DNA from 3 places in the Planifilum fimeticola genome. Region 2 is predicted to be linked to each of the others. Evidence: a T-box and tRNA genes for the amino acid it is inferred to sense, from the RefSeq annotation. Region 2 holds a T-box; the other regions hold tRNA genes.
The links. The T-box of region 2 lies ahead of metG (methionine--tRNA ligase). A T-box ahead of a tRNA ligase gene usually reads a tRNA of that ligase, here a tRNA-Met.
Positions count from the first base shown of each region.

Region 1: it encodes a tRNA-Met, which carries the amino acid that the T-box ahead of metG (methionine--tRNA ligase) is inferred to sense. The anticodon was not compared.
Region 3: it encodes a tRNA-Met, which carries the amino acid that the T-box ahead of metG (methionine--tRNA ligase) is inferred to sense. The anticodon was not compared.

Region 1 covers NZ_PVNE01000018.1:59,059-64,874, reverse strand. The annotation lists gene CLV97_RS11645 (Glu/Leu/Phe/Val family dehydrogenase) at 1-1,085, opposite strand, end outside; gene CLV97_RS11640 (PIG-L deacetylase family protein) at 1,243-1,968, shown strand; gene CLV97_RS11635 (genetic competence negative regulator) at 2,006-2,596, opposite strand; tRNA gene CLV97_RS11630 (tRNA-Cys) at 2,808-2,881, opposite strand; tRNA gene CLV97_RS11625 (tRNA-Trp) at 2,890-2,963, opposite strand; tRNA gene CLV97_RS11620 (tRNA-Met) at 2,970-3,046, opposite strand; tRNA gene CLV97_RS11615 (tRNA-Ser) at 3,105-3,197, opposite strand; gene CLV97_RS11610 (DUF1259 domain-containing protein) at 3,412-3,810, shown strand; gene CLV97_RS11605 (hypothetical protein) at 3,926-4,312, opposite strand; gene CLV97_RS11600 (CPBP family intramembrane glutamic endopeptidase) at 4,368-4,982, opposite strand; gene CLV97_RS11595 (ferredoxin) at 5,067-5,276, shown strand; gene CLV97_RS11590 (rhodanese-like domain-containing protein) at 5,316-5,630, opposite strand; gene CLV97_RS11585 (inorganic diphosphatase) at 5,810-5,816, shown strand, end outside.
Region 2 covers NZ_PVNE01000019.1:60,296-66,111, forward strand. The annotation lists gene lepB (signal peptidase I) at 1-458, opposite strand, end outside; gene metG (methionine--tRNA ligase) at 1,022-3,016, opposite strand; T-box leader at 3,060-3,307, opposite strand; gene CLV97_RS12030 (HIT family protein) at 3,582-4,055, opposite strand; gene CLV97_RS12035 (ATP-binding protein) at 4,108-5,816, opposite strand, start outside.
Region 3 covers NZ_PVNE01000005.1:95,740-101,555, reverse strand. The annotation lists gene CLV97_RS04900 (WIAG-tail domain) at 1-848, shown strand, start outside; gene CLV97_RS04895 (hypothetical protein) at 918-1,265, opposite strand; gene CLV97_RS04890 (PHP domain-containing protein) at 1,424-2,263, shown strand; gene CLV97_RS04885 (GNAT family N-acetyltransferase) at 2,243-2,707, opposite strand; gene CLV97_RS04880 (YjcG family protein) at 2,755-3,270, opposite strand; gene CLV97_RS04875 (phosphatidylglycerophosphatase A family protein) at 3,570-4,115, shown strand; gene CLV97_RS04870 (hypothetical protein) at 4,260-4,457, shown strand; tRNA gene CLV97_RS04865 (tRNA-Met) at 4,524-4,599, shown strand; tRNA gene CLV97_RS04860 (tRNA-Asp) at 4,638-4,714, shown strand; tRNA gene CLV97_RS04855 (tRNA-Ile) at 4,721-4,796, shown strand; tRNA gene CLV97_RS04850 (tRNA-Val) at 4,811-4,885, shown strand; gene CLV97_RS04845 (peptidoglycan DD-metalloendopeptidase family protein) at 5,027-5,816, shown strand, end outside.

The DNA of each region.
Region 1 (5,816 bases), on a different contig from region 2:
GAGACGGTAACCCCGCCGGCGCTGGCCAGCACATCCGGCACCAGCAGTATGCCCCGTTCGCTCAGGATGCGCGTCGCTTCCAGTGTCGTCGGACCGTTGGCCGCCTCCACCACGATATCCGCCCGAATCCGATGCGCATTGGCTGCGGTGATCTGATTTTCCACCGCCGCCGGCACGAGAATGTCGCAATCCAGTTCCAGAAGCTCCTGATTGGTGATGGTGTTCTTAAACAGGCGGGTCACCGTTCCGAAGGAGTCCCTGCGGTCCAGCAGATAATCGATGTCCAAACCGTTTTCGTCATACAAACCGCCGTACACATCGGAAATGCCGATCACCTTGGCGCCGGCATCGCTCATGAACTTCGCCAGGAAACTGCCGGCATTTCCGAAGCCTTGGATCACCACCCGGGCATCCTTCAGATCCAGATTCCGGCGCTTGGCGGCCTCGCGAATCATGATGGTGACCCCCTTGGCCGTGGCGGTCTCACGCCCCCGCGAACCGCCCAGCACCAGCGGCTTCCCGGTGATGAAGGCCGGGGAATCAAACTCACGGATACGGCTGTATTCGTCCAGCATCCATGCCATGATCTGCGAGTTGGTAAACACGTCCGGGGCGGGGATATCCTTGGTCGGTCCGACGATTTGGCTGATGGCCCGGACATAACCCCGGGACAGCCTTTCCAATTCGCGGAAAGACAGCTGGCGCGGATCGCAAACGATGCCTCCCTTGCCTCCGCCGTAAGGCAAATCGACAATTCCCGCTTTGATGCTCATCCAAATGGAAAGCGCTTTCACTTCATTTTCAGTAACGTCCGGATGAAACCGCACGCCTCCTTTGGTGGGGCCCACCGCATCGTTGTGTTGCGCCCGGTACCCGGTGAACACCTTGACGCTGCCGTCGTCCATGCGGACGGGGATGCGGACCGTAAGCACCCGCAACGGCTCCTTCAGCAATTCATAAACGTGCTCCGGATAACCCAGCTTCTCCAGAGCCCGTTTGATCACCGTCTGCGTCGATGCGAGGACATCCATCTCCTCCGTCTTCGGAAGCGTCTGTTTTTCGGTTTCTTCCGTCTGCTGTGCCATCTTTGACCACCTCAAAATATATGATCCCGATCAGTCCATTACCAAGTATACACCAGTTGTGAGAAAAAGAACACTGCCTGATGAAAGTGAAGTATAATGATTGTGGAAATCCGAAATTGGTCCGCCACTTTTTTCCGTTTCAGAGAGGAGGCCTTCCATGTCCCGAACCGCATTGCTCGTCTTTGCCCACCCGGATGACGAAACCTTCTCCTGCGGCGGTTCGATCGCCCGGTATGCCGAACAAAAGGACACCCGCCTGGTGCTCTACTGCGCCACGCGGGGAGAGGCGGGGAAAACCGCGGGGGTTTGTGCACCGGAACAGCTCGGTGACACCCGGGCCGAGGAATTGAAGCGCGCCGGCGAGATATTGGGACTTGATCGCATCATCCTGCGGAATCACGGCGACGGCCGGTTGAAGGATCTGCCGGAGGAAATGCTGGCGGAGGAAATCGGCACCGTGATCGAAAGCACAAACCCCGATGTGATCGTCACCTTCCCGCCCCACGGCATCTCCGGTCATCCGGACCACCAGGCCATTCAAAAAGCCGCCCTTCGGGCGGTGCTGGAGAGCGGGCGGAGAAAATCCCTTTCCCTGTATTACGTCGCCATTCCGGAATCGGTCGCCCGCGACGTCCAGCGTCCCGTTCACGCGACCGCTGATGAGCTGATCACCACAGTGATCGACGTCTCCCCTTACCTGCAGCGCATCGCGGAAGCGCTCCGCCAGCATCGAACCCAGAGGGCCTCCATCGAGCGCGTGTTTCCCGGCGTTTTCGACGGGAAATTGACCGGGCTGCGCAGGAAGGAATATTTTCAATTGGTCGTCAAAAAGGGGGAGTTTTATCATTCAACCGACCGGTCCGACGACTGGTTCCGGCTGTGAAGCCACTACAAAACCGCGCCCTTCGGCGCGGTTATTTTCATCGGGAAAAGTGACGCACAAGCTCATGGACGGCATCTTTCGCCCACACCGTGGTCCCGTATTCCACCAACACATGTTCGGTCACGGTGGAAGCTTCGCCGTATTCGGAAAGTATGGCCACCAGGGCGTCCAGATTCTTCGTCTTTACATCCTCGTCGAAGACCAGGTAATACTGTCCCTGGTGGGCATAAACCTTGCCCTCATCCCGCTCCACGAGTGGGTGCATGCGCATCGCAGCTTGTACGAGGTCCTCGAAATCGACAAACCGGAAAATAATTTGATCGCTTTCCTCCAAGGTAACTTCCAATTCGTACATGTCATCATCGTCAAACTCCCCGGAGTGCGACGGACGTCCCCGCGTGACGATGACGACCATTCCCTGAGCCGGAAGAGTAAACACCTCGACTGCAACGGGTCCTGCGATTTCAAACCCCAACTCCCGATACGCCTGTTCCATCATGTCGTTGAAGAGCTCATGGACTTTGGGGATGTCCCGCCACATATCCTCTTTTTCGATTCCTCGCTCCACCAAGTCGTCCAGCGACAGGTAGAAGCGGATTTTATCCCGACCCAATCGCTCGACACGCATGGTTTACCCTCCCTCGTAGGAGACCTCTTCATTTACAGCGTATGAGAGGATCTCCCCATTCGTTCCGGCATCCGGTTTCCTATTTTTCTCCCTTTGATAAAAGAATACACCAAGGCAATCCCATTTTTCACCCTGAATTTTACGGGAATTTTTTCCCCCGGTGAAAAATAAAAAAAGAACCCTTCTTTCTGAAGGAGATCTTTCAATCTACTGGAGGGGGCACCCGGATTCGAACCGGGGATAAGGGATTTGCAGTCCCGTGCCTTACCACTTGGCTATGCCCCCGTTTATGATGGCAGGGGCGGCAGGAATCGAACCCGCACTGGAGGTTTTGGAGACCTCTGTTCTGCCATTAAACTACGCCCCTGCACCTTGGTAGCGGCGGAGGGCCTCGAACCCCCGACCTTACGGGTATGAACCGTACGCTCTAGCCAGCTGAGCTACGCCGCCACATCCTTGGAATGCGGGAGGACGACCCGCCGGTTGACGGAGCGTCCTCCCCTTGGTCTGGCGGAGAGAGCGGGATTCGAACCCGCGCGGGGCCATTCGACCCCCTAACGGTTTAGCAAACCGTCCCCTTCGGCCTCTTGGGTATCTCTCCACAGCCCAGAACCGATGCGTGTATTATCTTAATACAGGAGCCGGGAGGCTGTCAAGGGGGGATGGATGGAAAATGCCCCTGCGGCAAGCCCTTTTTCGGAAGTGCGGATCATCGCCTTCAAGGAAAACCCATTTTCGATCATTGGGGAAAGGACCACAACACATGACCGGCAGATACGTATAGTGAAATCAAACGGTAAAAGGAGGTTGAATCCTTGAAGGCGCTGGATAGGCTATGCCGTCAATTTGCGAGAATTGTGGGCGGATCCTCGAGCGTCATCAACGGCGTTTGCTTCATTCAAAGGTTCCGAAACATCCCTGTCACCATTCTGGGGCGTCGCAGCCGCTCCCCGCTGGTATTGCCGACCTTCTTCAGCTTTGAGAGCCTCGACCGGCAAGGCCGGGCGCTGAATTTGGGCGAGACGGTGATTTTGCAAAGGGAGATCAACCCCTTCATTTCAGCCCTCCGAAAACAGGGAATTCTTGTCACGGCGCTGCACAATCACTGGTTATTTGATAATCCCCGCCTGTTCTACATTCATTTCGAATCGGTGGAAAACCCCCTGGTTTTCGCCAGAAAGGTTGCCCGGGCCCTCAGAGTGCTTCGATCGTAGCGCTCTACCGAGCGCATCGCCCGTATCGAGAAGAAGGACTTCAACGGAAAGGGGGTGCGGACTGACCGAGAGGGCACAGATGACCGCGCTCCCTTTGCCCTCTGTGGACAAGCCCCTATCCCGGAAAACGGGCTCTCCTTTTTCGGAGCCAAGATCGCATCTCCCTTCCCCCGAAAAACCCCGCTCCCAACGCGGTAAACGCCGGCGCCTGAAAAAAAAGGAAGAGGAGCAACAACAGGCCCGAGGCGACCGGAATGGCCCAACGCAGACGATTCCGGTGGGTGAACGGCAGGGGCAGTTCCATAAGTCCTGCGATCCCTCTCGCGACGGAGCGAAAAAGAATGTGGAAACAAAAGGCCCACAGCACCAAAAACACCAGAAAATCGACGGAAAAATACCTCCAAAGGGATGAACCGGGCGTCTGTCCGGGCAACCGATAAAGGGCAATCCCCGCGAGAAACCAGGTGAGAAGGGGGCCGCACAGGAAAAGCCGACGGGACATCTCTCCATCCCCCCGTCCTTTGCCTTCATCCCAGCCTATGCCCTTTTCCCCCCGGTCATGCCTTGTCCTTCGGCACCTCCATCCCGGGAATCCTTCCCAGCCGTATTAACGCACCCATCACGAAATCGATAATAAAATGGGCGACGATCGCCGGGGTCAGCGTTCCGCTCCACTCCACCAACCACCCGAGGGCGGCGCTTATGACAAACAGCAGGGATGCCATCGCCCACTGCCGCAGATATCGAAAATGGATCAACGTAAACAGCAGGCTGGTTCCCCATATTCCCAGCCAGTGCTGAACCGCTCCCCGAAACAACAGTTCCTCCGCAACGGAAACCAGCAAGGCGATCCAGGCGATGTGCAACAGGGATCGGCGCCGAAACAGACGCAGATTGATCCCCCCGTCATCCAACCATTTGGCGGGAAGCACCAGCGCGAGAAAAATCTCAATCCCCACCGCCACCATTCCCAACAGCGCCCCGACAGCCCAGAAAAGGCCTTCCCGCCAGACGAAAAGATCCGCCGACAACCTTCCCTGAAAGAAAAGGAAGATCACTGCCAGCAAGAGCACGAGAAACTGGGTGAAATAGAGGTTGAGCAACAGAACCCGGTCCGTCATGCCCGGTTTCCCCTGCTGCGCCCCCCCACCCCGTTCTTCGAAATCTTCCATCTTTCCCAACTCCCTTGCAAACCGCGGGGAATCATTCTAAAATGAGGTTTGGCATCGTTGCAATTTATAACGGGAGGCTTAGCCATGCGCACATGGGTAGATCAAGATACATGCATCGCTTGTGGAGCTTGCGGAGCGACCGCACCCGACGTATACGATTACGATGAAGACGGGATCGCCTACGTCATCCTGGACGACAACACGGGAACGGCGGATGTCCCTGAAGAATTCTGGGATGATGTGAGGGACGCCCAAGAAGGCTGCCCGACCGAATCCATCAAAGTGGAAGAGTGATGACGGAAAAAGCTGCCCCAGTTTCCTAGGGCGGCTTTTTTATTTTTCAAGCAGGAGCCGCACCCGGGCCAGACCGCCCTCCACATGGATCACCCGCGGATAACCCTGCCGAAGCAGCAGATCCGTCGCATAGACGCTGCGAACCCCGTGGGCGCAAAATACGTAAATGGGCTTTTCCGGATTCAACCTCCCCGGTGGCGGGGGAAAACTGGACAAGGGCAGGAATTCCGCTTCCTCCAACCGATCGACCAGCCATTCCTCCCACTCCCGCACATCCAACAGCGTCGCGTCCTTCAGCGCTCCGGACCGGTACTTTTCTGCAAATTCTTCTGCGGAAATGCAGGGAACTTCCACTCCCCGTCCCCCTCCCTGCGTATGCTGATAACATTGTACCACAGCCCACGGCATAAACCGTTTGATTCACCGGAAAAAAGAGACTAGAATGTTATTGTTGGCAAAAGACACGGGCCAGGACGAACCGGTTTTTGTCAACTTCACCTTGAAATTTATGCTGCAGCAAGGGAGGATTGCTGATGCAAC
Region 2 (5,816 bases):
CTCCCCACCACCTCGTTGACGTCGATCATCCCGATATCCCGGCTGTCCCGGCTGTGATTGCGGTTATCCCCCAGGACGAACAGGTGGCCGGGCGGCACCCGCGTGTTCGGATAGTCCCCCCGGATTTCACTGGAGATGTACGGTTCCTCCAGCTTCTTCCCATTCCGCCATACGTGACCCCCGCGGATGGCGATTTCATCGCCCGGGAGGCCGATCACCCGCTTGATGAAATCCCGGCCCTCCTCCGTGTGGAACACGATGATATCACCGTAGGAAGGAGATCGCTGATCATAAATCCATTTGTTCACAATCAGCAGCTCATCCCCCTGCAGGGTGGGAAACATGGAGCTGCCGTACACCCGGTAGGGAGCATAAAAGTAAAGCCGGATCACCATCGCCAACAGCACTGCGATCAACACGGCGATCAACCATTCACTGGAGCGCGATCGATGCAACATGCGACCTCCTCCACCCGTGATCTCTTTGCCAAGCCGGCCGCAAGCAAAGCACCGTCCATCTCCCCGCCTTCCGGATCCCGGCGAAAATTCCGCACGGACCAGCTCCACCTGAAGGAGACGGAGAGGACTTCTGCCGTCACTGCAGATTTTTTCCTTTGTCCATTGTAAAAGATAAACAGCGATTCCGCCAATGGATGGGGAATCACCGATTCAATTCCCCTTTGCGCCGGGAAAAATTCCTGCAAATTCGCTCTGGAGCAATGGCTCCGGGATGAGCCGCTCAAGGGCGCCGCGATAACGCCCGGAGAAAGCCGCCGCTCCGCCCGGCCTTTGGGTCTTCCCCACCGCGCTTCGGGTTTTCCGTCTCTTTCGGCGACGAAACCCGCAACGGCGGCCGAAAAACGCGGGATCGGAAAGCGGGAGGATCCCGCTCCGAACCGGCGCAACTTTCCGACCGCCTTTTCTTTCATTCCGTCCCCTTCTCGGAACCGTCGGCAATGGAGACATCAAACAAAACAACCGATCACCCCGGAGGCCTTCGCCCCCGGAGTGATCGGCCGGTTTCACTTCACCCGGGTACCGCTCGGAATGTCGCCGGAAACGGTGGCAAGCACCAGCCGGTCTCCGTCCTTGGCGGCCAGAATCATGCCTTCGGAGCGCTCTCCCCGAAGCTTTGCCGGTTTCAGATTGGCCACGCAGATCACCTTGCGGCCGACCAGCTCCTCCGGCTGATAATACTGGGCGACCCCGGCCACCACCTGGCGGCGTTCCCCGCCCAGATCCAACTGCAGTTTGAGCAGTCGGTCCGCCCCTTTGACTCGGTCCGCTTCCACCACTTCCGCCACGCGCAGGTCCACCTTGGCGAAGTCGCCGATGGAAATGATCCCGGGGGCATCCTCTTCTTTCTTGGACGCACCCTTTTCCGGTTTCTTCCCGGATTCCCCGGAGTCTCCGGAATCGGCGAGGGCGGCGCCCATCATCCGCAGGATGGCCTGCACCTCTTCTTTCACGTCCAGTCGGGGGAAGAGGGGATCTCCCTTTTTGACCCGGACGCCGGAGGGGAAGGAACCGAACCGGCGGGAGCTCTCCCAGGCGGTCAGCTCCCCTTCGGAGAGGCCCAACTGTTCCCACATCCGGCGAGGAGTGCGGGTCAGGAAGGGCTGAAGGAGCACGCTCACAATCCGGAGCGACTCCAAAAGGTGATGGAGGACGGAGCCCAGGACGTCCCTCTTGGCCGGATCCTTCGCCAATTCCCAGGGCATCGTCTGCTCGATGTATTTGTTGGTGCCGCGGATCAGGTCCCAGATCGCCGTCAGGGCGACGGAGAACTGCAGCGCCTCCAGGGCCTTCTCCACCCGGTCCACCGTCTCTTCCGCCAGGCGCTTCAAATCCCCGTCGTGGGGGGTGGCGCCTTCGACGGCCTCCGGGACGATGCCGCCGAAGTACTTCTCCACCATCGTGAGCGTCCGGTGGAGGAGGTTCCCCAGGTCGTTGGCCAGATCGCCGTTGATCCGTTCCACAAATGCTTCCGGAGTGAAGGAACCGTCGGCGCCGAAGGGGACTTCCCGGAGCAGGTAGTAGCGGAGCGCGTCCAATCCGTAACGTTCGATCAAAGGAATCGGATAAACCACGTTTCCCTTCGATTTGGACATCTTCCCTTCCTTCAGCTGCAGAAAACCGTGACCGAACACTTTTTTCGGCAGGGGAAGCCCCAGCGCCATCAGCATGATCGGCCAATAGATGGTGTGGAAGCGGACGATCTCCTTGCCCACCAGGTGCACATCCGCCGGCCAGAAGGTCTCAAATTTGGCCCGCTCCTCGGGGTCATCCGACAGATAGCCGATGGCGGTGATGTAGTTGGTCAGGGCGTCGATCCACACGTACATCACGTGCTTCGGATCGTCGGGAACCGGAATGCCCCAGTCGAAGGTGGTGCGGGATACGCACAAATCCTCCAGACCCGGCTTGATGAAGTTCTGAATCATCTCGTTCTTCCGGGATTCCGGCTGGATGAAGTCGGGATGGGCCTCGTAATGGGCCAACAGGCGGTCCACATACTTGCTCATCCGGAAAAAATAGCTCTTCTCCCGCACTTTTTCCACCGGACGGTTGCAGTCGGGGCAGTTCCCGTCCACCAGCTGCCGCTCCGTCCAGAAGGATTCGCAGGGGGTGCAGTACCAGCCCTCGTACTCGCCGAGATAGATATCCCCCTGATCCATCAAGCGTTTGAAGATCTTCTGCGCCACCCGCTTGTGCCGCTCCTCGGTCGTCCGGATAAAGTCGTCGTAGGAGATGTCCAGACGATCCCAGAGCTGGCGGATACCCGCCACGATTTCATCGACGAACTGCTGGGGAGTCTTCCCCTGTTCCCGGGCCTTGCGCTGGATCTTCTGGCCGTGCTCGTCGGTTCCGGTCAGGTACATCACCCGATATCCCTTGAGCCGCTTGTATCGGGCCATCGCATCACCGGCCACCGTGGTGTAGGCGTGGCCGATGTGCAGTTTGTCGCTGGGATAATAGATCGGCGTCGTGATGTAGAAGGTTTTTTGTTCCGCCACACTCGTTTCCTCCTTTCCGCATATCAAAAAACCTCCCGCCCGAACATGGGGCGAGAGGCTCTCCTCACGCGGTACCACCCAATTTCGGCATCCCCTCGCGGCGGATGCCCTCAGCCAGTGCTGCACACTGCTCCGATAACGCCGGAGTGCGCCCGCCCCTACCCACCAAAACCGGCTTCAGGGCGGGATCTCGGGGGCCATGTTCACCGCGGCGGCCATGCCGGCTTTCACCTGACCCGGCTCTCTGTCGATGGCCGGCCGGCGGTTACTCATCCCCTTCATCGACGGGCAGTTATTCCCGGAAAAAATCGGTTATCGTGTTATACCATTATAGCGAATCCGAAGAAGACAAATCAACCGTCAACCTTCTATCGCCTTAAGAAATCGTTCCCCGAACGACGGATAGGGAGCCGCCTCGTTTCTCCCGGATCTGCAGCATAGCCCTTTCCATCGGTTTTTGAGAGGATTTATTACCCTTGATTGCCGAAGAATCGTCTCCCTATACATCGAGCCGTCGGGATAAATCCCCCTGTATTGATCCACCGGTCGTTCGGACCGATTTCCATCACCGGCGATACGCCTGTTTCATCCCATCCATCAATGCTTCCTTCAGCTTTTTTCGCAATTCGCCGTGATTCTCCTCATTGTATTGGTATCGCCTGTCCGTCCACTTTTCATCGGAATATCGCCAGACCGGATACGGTTTCAGTTCCTCCGGCTCCCAATCGTACCTGGGAAAGATGTGGGCGTGCAAAAAGGGATCCTTGTTGCCGTAAATGGAGTAATTGACCCTTTTCGGCCGACAGACCTGCTCGACAGCCTCACCGATCAGGCTCATGTCGAGCAAAAAATCCTGGCGCCTTTCCAGGCTCAACCGGTTTAACGATTCCACCCGGGGATACGCCAACAGCAAACAATAGCCGGGCAGAAATTGCGTGTTCCCGATCACGGCAAACCCGCTTTTCATCTTGGCCAGCACCATCGGGTTTTCGCCGCGGAGAGCGGAGCCGATCGGATCCCTTCTCCAGTCCCCCGTCACTGAAGGATCTCTCCTTTCGATCCCGTCTTCTGAAGCATGATCCAATTTCCCTTCACCGCTTCACATCATACCGGACCGCAAAGGGGGATTCCTTCCGAAGGATCCGGCCCTCCGCGGCCAGCCGGTCCAGTTCCTGCTTCAGTCGGCTCACTTCCCAACGGAGGCCGCAGGTCCGGTTGATGTGGGCCACGGCGTCCAACAGATCGGTGTCAAACAGAGGCAGCCGTTCCCGGATCGCCTCCAACACCTTTTCGTCCCTCGCTTCCGACACCGCCGCAAGTTCCGCGAAGGGATCCGCCACGTGAGGACTCCGGGTATAAGCCGCACGGATCCGGACGAAGAGCGTCCGCCCGTACACCGCCGAGGATACGAAGGTGTCCCCGGACCGGAGGTAGGGAAGCCGCTTTCCTTCCTCCGGCGTCAAATCCGTCTCCTCCCTCAGGGTGGCAATGTCCGTCCCGCGTACCGTCCGGAATACAAATTTGGTATTGAGCTGGGCGGTGATCGTCTCGTCCAGCAGGGTGGGGCGCTGAGTGGCCAATATCAGGAAAACGCCGTATTTCCGCCCTTCCTGCGCAATTTCCTTCAGGATTGATTTGGCCGGGGAATCCACCCCCTTCGGGGCGAAATTGTGGGCCTCGTCGGTGGCCACGACGAAGGGCGGGAAGAAGGTGCCCTCCTCCCCGTTCATCCGGGCATCCCGGTAATCCCTCCGCTTCCGGTAGAGGCTTCCGGTCACATAGGTGGAAAACACCTGCAACACCCAGGCAGGTCCCTGGACCACCACGAGCTTCCGCTGTTCCAGGGCCCTCTCAATGGGCTGGATATCGCGCTGAAACAGCCCCGCCTTTTCCAGCCGCGACAGGCGCCACTGCACCCCCTTGACCGAGGCGAGGGGCAGGCTGCCGTATTTTTGGAGCAGCCCCAGCAGGTCCCGGGTTTTTTCCGCCTCCTCCGGCGTCAGTTCAGGATCCCGGAGACGCCGCTCCAGTCCTTTGCTTCCCTCCTCCAGGGCCATGGCCACGTTGCTCAGGCGGTCGCTGAAGGACTGATAAGAATCCCCCCGCCGATGGAGGGTTTCGATCACGTTGGTCATCGAGTCGGTCAGGTGCCCCCCGGCCGCCCCGAGCAGCTGAATCACGTCCCGGGTGGAGAGGGCTGAAAAGAGGACCCCCACCTCCCGGCCCACCTGAACGGAAAGCCACCGGTCTCTGAAGTCGGGGCCGTGGTCCTTCAGCTCCGCCACCCGCTCGCTGAAATCCATCTCAAAGTGGGGGTCAAAGACGACCGTCGGGATGGACAGCTTCATCAGTTCCTCCAACATCACCCGGAGGCCGAAGGACTTGCCCGAACCGGAACCGCCGAAGATGCCGATGTGGGGATACTGCTGCATCGATCGGATGTCGAAGACGAAGGGGACTCCCTGTTGGGGAAGGAACTGTCCCGCCTCCATCCGGAACAACTGCCCGGACAGCTCCGAAGGAAGGGTCGGCGCCAGGGACTCCGTCCCCAGGATCTCCCCGAGCACCATCCCCTCCTCCGGAAGCTGTTTCACCAAAAGTTCCCGCACTTCGTCAAAGCTGGGTGGGCGCACCCGGCACCCGGTCCGCACCGGATGGGGAGCCTCCGCAAAGAGCCGGATTTTGGCCAGATTGATCTCATCGGCTCCGATGTCGTAGCCGATCTGTTCCAGGGAGGAAATCACCTGCGAATCCACCAGGGACTTGTCCATTCCCATCGGAATCAGCCGGTTGTAGGCCA
Region 3 (5,816 bases), on a different contig from region 2:
CGGACGGTGCGGTGGGCTCCGGGAAGCTGGCGTCGGAGAGCGTGACGGAGCATCACCTGGCGGAAGGAGCGGTCAGTTCCGGGAAATTGGCTCCCGAGAGCGTGATGCGGCACCACTTGGCGGATCGGGCCGTCAGCTCCGGCAAACTGGCCCCCGAGAGCGTGATGAAACACCATTTGGTGGACGGAGCGGTCAGCTCCGGGAAGCTCGCCCCGGAAAGCGTCATGGAACACCATTTGGCGGAGGGTTCGGTCTCGTCCCGGCACATTGTTCAGGGCGCGATCTCATCCGAACATCTCTCTTCGCAGTGCGTCACCGGCGAGGCCCTGGCTGACTTGTCCGTGACCGGTGAAAAGATCGCCGACGGATCCATCGGGCCGGAAAAACTGAGTTTCCCGATCTTTTCCCAGCCGGTAATGCAGTGCGGAACCGCCGCCTTTTCCATCGCCGAGTACGAACGGGAAACCGAAGTGGAGGTGCCGCTGGATTTCCCCTTTGCCCATGAAGGATACGTGGTCGTGGCGATGACCGATCGGTCCGGGTGCTGGTCGGTTCTTCGGGAGAGAAGGGCGGCGTCTTTCACCCTGGTTGTGCAACGTGACGGCACCGTCGGATCGCGGGTGGAGGGTACAGTCTTCTGGATCGGAATGCACCACCGGCCGATCGGCGAAGCGCTTCAACCCGAGGAAACCGAACCGGTTTCGCCGACGGAGGAAGATGAACAGGAACAGGATGTGCTCCTGTTGAACGGAGGAGCAACGGAAGCCGCCGAAGACATCTCTTCGGATGAAGCGGTTTCCACGATTCAATCGATCGATCCTTCCGGCGAGACCGAGAAGGAAGATTGATCAACGGACAAAAGAAACCCTTTTTCCGTCATCGGCGGAAAAAGGGTTTCGTCATGAAACGCACTTTTCTCAGCGGTATGACGGAGTGCGCAGGTATGAGGCGATTTCAGCGATTTTTTCGTTGGCGGCGGTCAATACGGAGGAGGGAATGGGCTGGTCCCGTAAATTGCCCTTATTGCGGTGGATGGAAGGTCGGCCCAATCTCAGCAGGGTTTCGTCGGAGGAACCGGAGTTCGGATGAGGGGAATCGGTGGGGATGCGCAGGCGATAAACCGTTCCGGAGGCGACATCTTCAATCCGAATGTCATAAATGGGCGGATGCTGTTTCCGGCGAACAAATCCTTGGGATGTCAGCGTCTGATCGATCACCCGACGGGGACAGACGATACCCGTGATGCGCTTGGCCAGTAACCGCATGTCGCTCCTCCTTCAAAGGAATGGTTTCCCTACCCCTTTTCCCTTCCTGGACGAGATTAAATCGCATTTTTCATGAATTTCGGTAAATAAGGGGACGACTATTTTAATTTATGCGTCCATGGTTTACGATATGATCAGTGACGATGGGAGGGATTGCATTGAACCGAGCGGATCTTCACACGCATACCACGGCTTCCGACGGATTATATTCTCCGGAGGAGCTGGTGCGCGCGGCCCGGGAAGCCGGGTTGGCCGCCGTCGCCGTGACGGATCACGACACGGTGGCCGGGGTGGAGCAAGCGATGAGGGCGGGCGAGAAATGGGGGATCGATGTGATCCCCGGCGTGGAAATCAGTTCCCTCGCGGAGGGAAAGGAGATCCACGTGCTCGGTTATTTTCCGAAGGGAAAAATCGATCAGGAGTTCGTGGAGAAGCTTCGCTCGCTTCGGGAAGTCCGCCGAAAGCGGAATGAAATGATCGTGGAAAAGTTGAGGGAGCTGGGGATCCCGATCACGATGGAGGAAGTGATGGCCAAGAAGCGGGGACAATCGCCGGAGGCGAACGTGGGCAGACCTCATATCGCGGAGGTGCTGGTCGACAAGGGCTTCGCATCATCGATCGATGATGCCTTTCATCGCTTCCTGGGGAAAGGCGGAGCGGCCTACTGCACACCGCGCCGCATTTCCCCCGTCGAGGCAATCGGTTGGATCTCCGAGGCGGGAGGGGTTCCCGTTTTGGCCCATCCGGGAATTTATGAGGACGATGAATTGGTTGAGACGCTGATTCAAAACGGCCTCGCGGGACTGGAGGTTTATCATCCGGATCATGACCCGGATGCGGAACGCCGTTATGAAGCGTTGGCCGTAAAGCACCGACTGATCATGACAGGGGGTTCCGATTTCCACGGGGAACGCCACGGCATCCCCTATCACGGCCCCCTCGGAAGCCGCACCATTGAATGGAATGGCTTGGAAGCCCTATTCGTCCTGAAACGGTGAAAATGATTCCACCGGCAAACGCTTGGACATTTTCAGGTGGGGGATACCGGCGTCCATAAAGGGAGCACCCTGAACCCGGTACCCCAATTTTTCGTAAAAGGGGACCGCGTGGTCCTGGGAGTGCAGGATGATTTCCGAAACTCCCGATTGGGCGGCGTAACGTTCGATCCGTTCCATCAGCACGCGTCCGATTCCCCGCCCCCGGTATCGGGAGAGGACGGCCACCCTTTCCACCTTGCCTACCTTTGGCGCGATGAGACGGAATCGGGCGGTTCCCACAACGGTATCCGAAACATAAACTAGAAAATGGGAAGCGGTGGCATCCCACTCATCTTGCTCCAGCGATTCCGGGACTTGCTGTTCTTTTACGAAGACGTCCCGACGCAGGGCGAGGGCGGCGTTCTTTTCCTCTTCCTTTTCGGCCTTGATGATGCGGATCTCCATGTAGCCCGTCCCTCCCGGTGCCTGTTTCCCTTTTTAGGGAGTTGTGATCAGTTTCTTCCCCTGAGCAGGAAGCTTTGATAGACGGTCCAGGACTCGTTTTCCAGCTGATACAGCAGGTGAAACCGGTCGACGATGCTCGTCAGGTCGAATTTTTTCATGCGAAGGCTGCCGTAGACGTCGTGCAGCTCATCGTTGGACAGATCCTGCCCGATGGTCAGGTGCGGGGTGTAATCGAACCGGCGTTCGTGGTAGATGGGGTCCGAGTTGATTTTTTCATGAAGCCTGGTCACCGGTTCGCCGTCGGTCAAAGCCAGATAAATGACGTTGTTGATGGGATGGAAAGTGCCGACCTTGTGAAAATGGATGGTAAAAGGTGCGGTTTCTTCGGCGACCCGTTCCAGGTGTTTCACGACTTGGGGCAATTGTTCATCCTCAAGCTCAAAGGCTTCCTTCAGGGTGATGTGCGGCTGGATCAGCGTGTAGCGGGGATCGTAACGTTTCCGGAACGAGTTGGCCACATCCTGCACCTTTTTTTGCGGAAAAATGGCGACTCCGTATTTCATAAAATTCCTCCTTCATGACTTCATGATAAGATAAGCTGAAAAAACACCGTCGGGGTGCGGAGGGGGTGTACCGCCAAAGCTCCGCATGACAATTACTAAAGCGGCGGCACACCCCCTTCAGCTGTCTTCCGTCCTTGAGAGCGGGTCGCCGACAGAAAAAAGGCAATCATTCTTATTATACCCCGACCAGTTGGAGGGATAAAGAGCAGATGCCTCCGGACATTTCCGATCCGAATTGTGGTATCATGAAGGGGATCCTTCCCAAAAATTCACATGGCAGTGGAAAAGGAGTGAATCGGATGGAAAGAAGACGGGTTCACAGCCGGGAAGTGAAAGAGGCCGCATTGAAACGGCTGCGCGAACGGGGGGTGACGATCGAAGAGATTGCGGAGATCGTCTACCGGATGCAGGCGCCCTACTGTGATTATTTGACCTTGGATCACTGCGTCGAGAGCGTGCTGGCGGTCTTGGAGAAAAGGGAGATCCAGCACGCCATTCTCGTCGGTATTGAATTGGATCAATTGGCGGAAAAAAAGCGATTGTCCGAACCCCTCCAATCGCTCGTCGAAGGGGACGAAGGGTTGTTCGGCTGCGATGAGACCCTGGCGTTGGGATCGGTTTTCGGCTACGGCAGCATTGCCGTCACGACTTTCGGCCATCTGGACAAACAGAAGATCGGAGTCATCGGCCGGTTGGACAACAAGAAGAACGGGAAGGTCCATACGTTTTTGGATGACCTGGTGGCTAGCATCGCCGCTTCGGCATCCAGCCGGTTGGCCCACCGGTTGAGGGACGAACAGGAGCAGTCGGACGCGGAGAAATTGAAGGATATCAGTGCGGGATGACCCCCCGCGCGGGAAAATGAGGGACTGCGGGAGTGCATTCGTTTCATAAAAGTGCTTGGGCCCGGGCGGCATGAAACCGGCATCGGGTAGATACACTATTTCGTGGAGAAAACGGATTCCGTTCATCCCGAAGGAGTGGAGATCATGAGCTGCTGGATTTACTGGGCCAAACTGTACGATTCCCGCTTTCAAGCCCGATGTCTGGCCGCGCGGATGATGGAGGACTGGTGGGTTTACGGGTATGACAGCCCGGCGGAAGTGGAGGTGTTTCGTTCAAAGGGCGGACGTTACGGGGTTCGTTACATCTGGCGAAAGGATGAAAAAGGAAGCAAAAAAAATTAAAAATACCCCTTGCATTGTTCGGCGACATGTTGTATATTTATAGCTGTCCTCACTTGAAGCCATCGACGCGGGGTGGAGCAGTCGGTAGCTCGTCGGGCTCATAACCCGAAGGTCGCAGGTTCAAGTCCTGCCCCCGCAACCAAATGAAACGAGGAAAACGGGCGTTCAGCCCGATTCCATGGAGCTGTGGTGTAGAGGCCTAACATGCCTGCCTGTCACGCAGGAGATCGCGGGTTCGAATCCCGTCAGCTCCGCCAGGATGTGGGCCTATAGCTCAGTTGGTAGAGCGGTCGGCTCATAACCGATTGGTCACAGGTTCGAGTCCTGTTGGGCCCACCATGATCCACCGTTTTGGGCAGTTAGCTCAGAGGGAGAGCGCTTCCTTGACACGGAAGAGGCCATAGGTTCGATTCCTATACTGCCCACCACAAAAAAGCACCTCGCTTGCGAGGTGCTTTTGCTTTTTTCGTTATCCGGTCTTTCACGCCTGTTTTTGGATGGGGGTTTCTGGTCGGTACATCCCGACTGTGTTAAAATGAGATGGATAAAACTCGGGTAAGGAGATACCCATGGGAAGACCTACTTTACTCGTTGCGGTGGCGATCCTCAGCGTTTTTCTGTGGATGTTTGTTCCGTTTAACCTTTTGAATCAGCACCTGCCCTGGCTTCGCACACCGGAGAAGCCGCAGGAGCAGACGGCTTCCCCTCCCCGTCCGGCGCCCTCCAAAAAGGCGGAGAAGTTGTCGGCGAAAGTGGAGGTTCCCTTCCGGAAGGAAGACGGAGTCATCACCTTCCGGCTGTCCGACCTGAAGGAAAAGTTGCGGATCGATTACGATTATGACGCCAAGGAAGGGCTTCTCACGATCCGCCAAGGAAAGGTCCACCTGACCATGTTGAGGGAAACGCCGGTTTTGAGCCGAAACGGCGTTTATTTACCCGTCGAGGCGTATCCCATCATCCGTAAAGGAGAAATACGGATCCCCTCCGTCGTGGTGGAAGAGGGATTGGGCAGGCAGGTGGAGATTCGCGATGAATATGCACTGATCGAACAAAACGCTTCGGTCCCGGTCATGGCGGAACCCAAGCGACTTGAAGTCCCCAAGGGTGACGCTCGGGGGCTGATCGATTACCTCTCCTTTCTGGACACGCCGATTCGGGGGGCTCGGGTAAGCACGAAGGATTCCCACCTTCCCGGCGCCCCGCGTCCCTACCGGAACGGAGTTCATGAGGGGCTGGATTATTTCAGCTGGACCAGCAGGATATCCATCGATTCCCGGACTCCGGTGATTGCGGTGGCGGATGGGGTGGTTGTCCGCGCCGACCACGACTATCAGGAGATGTCGGAGGCGGAGCGGAACC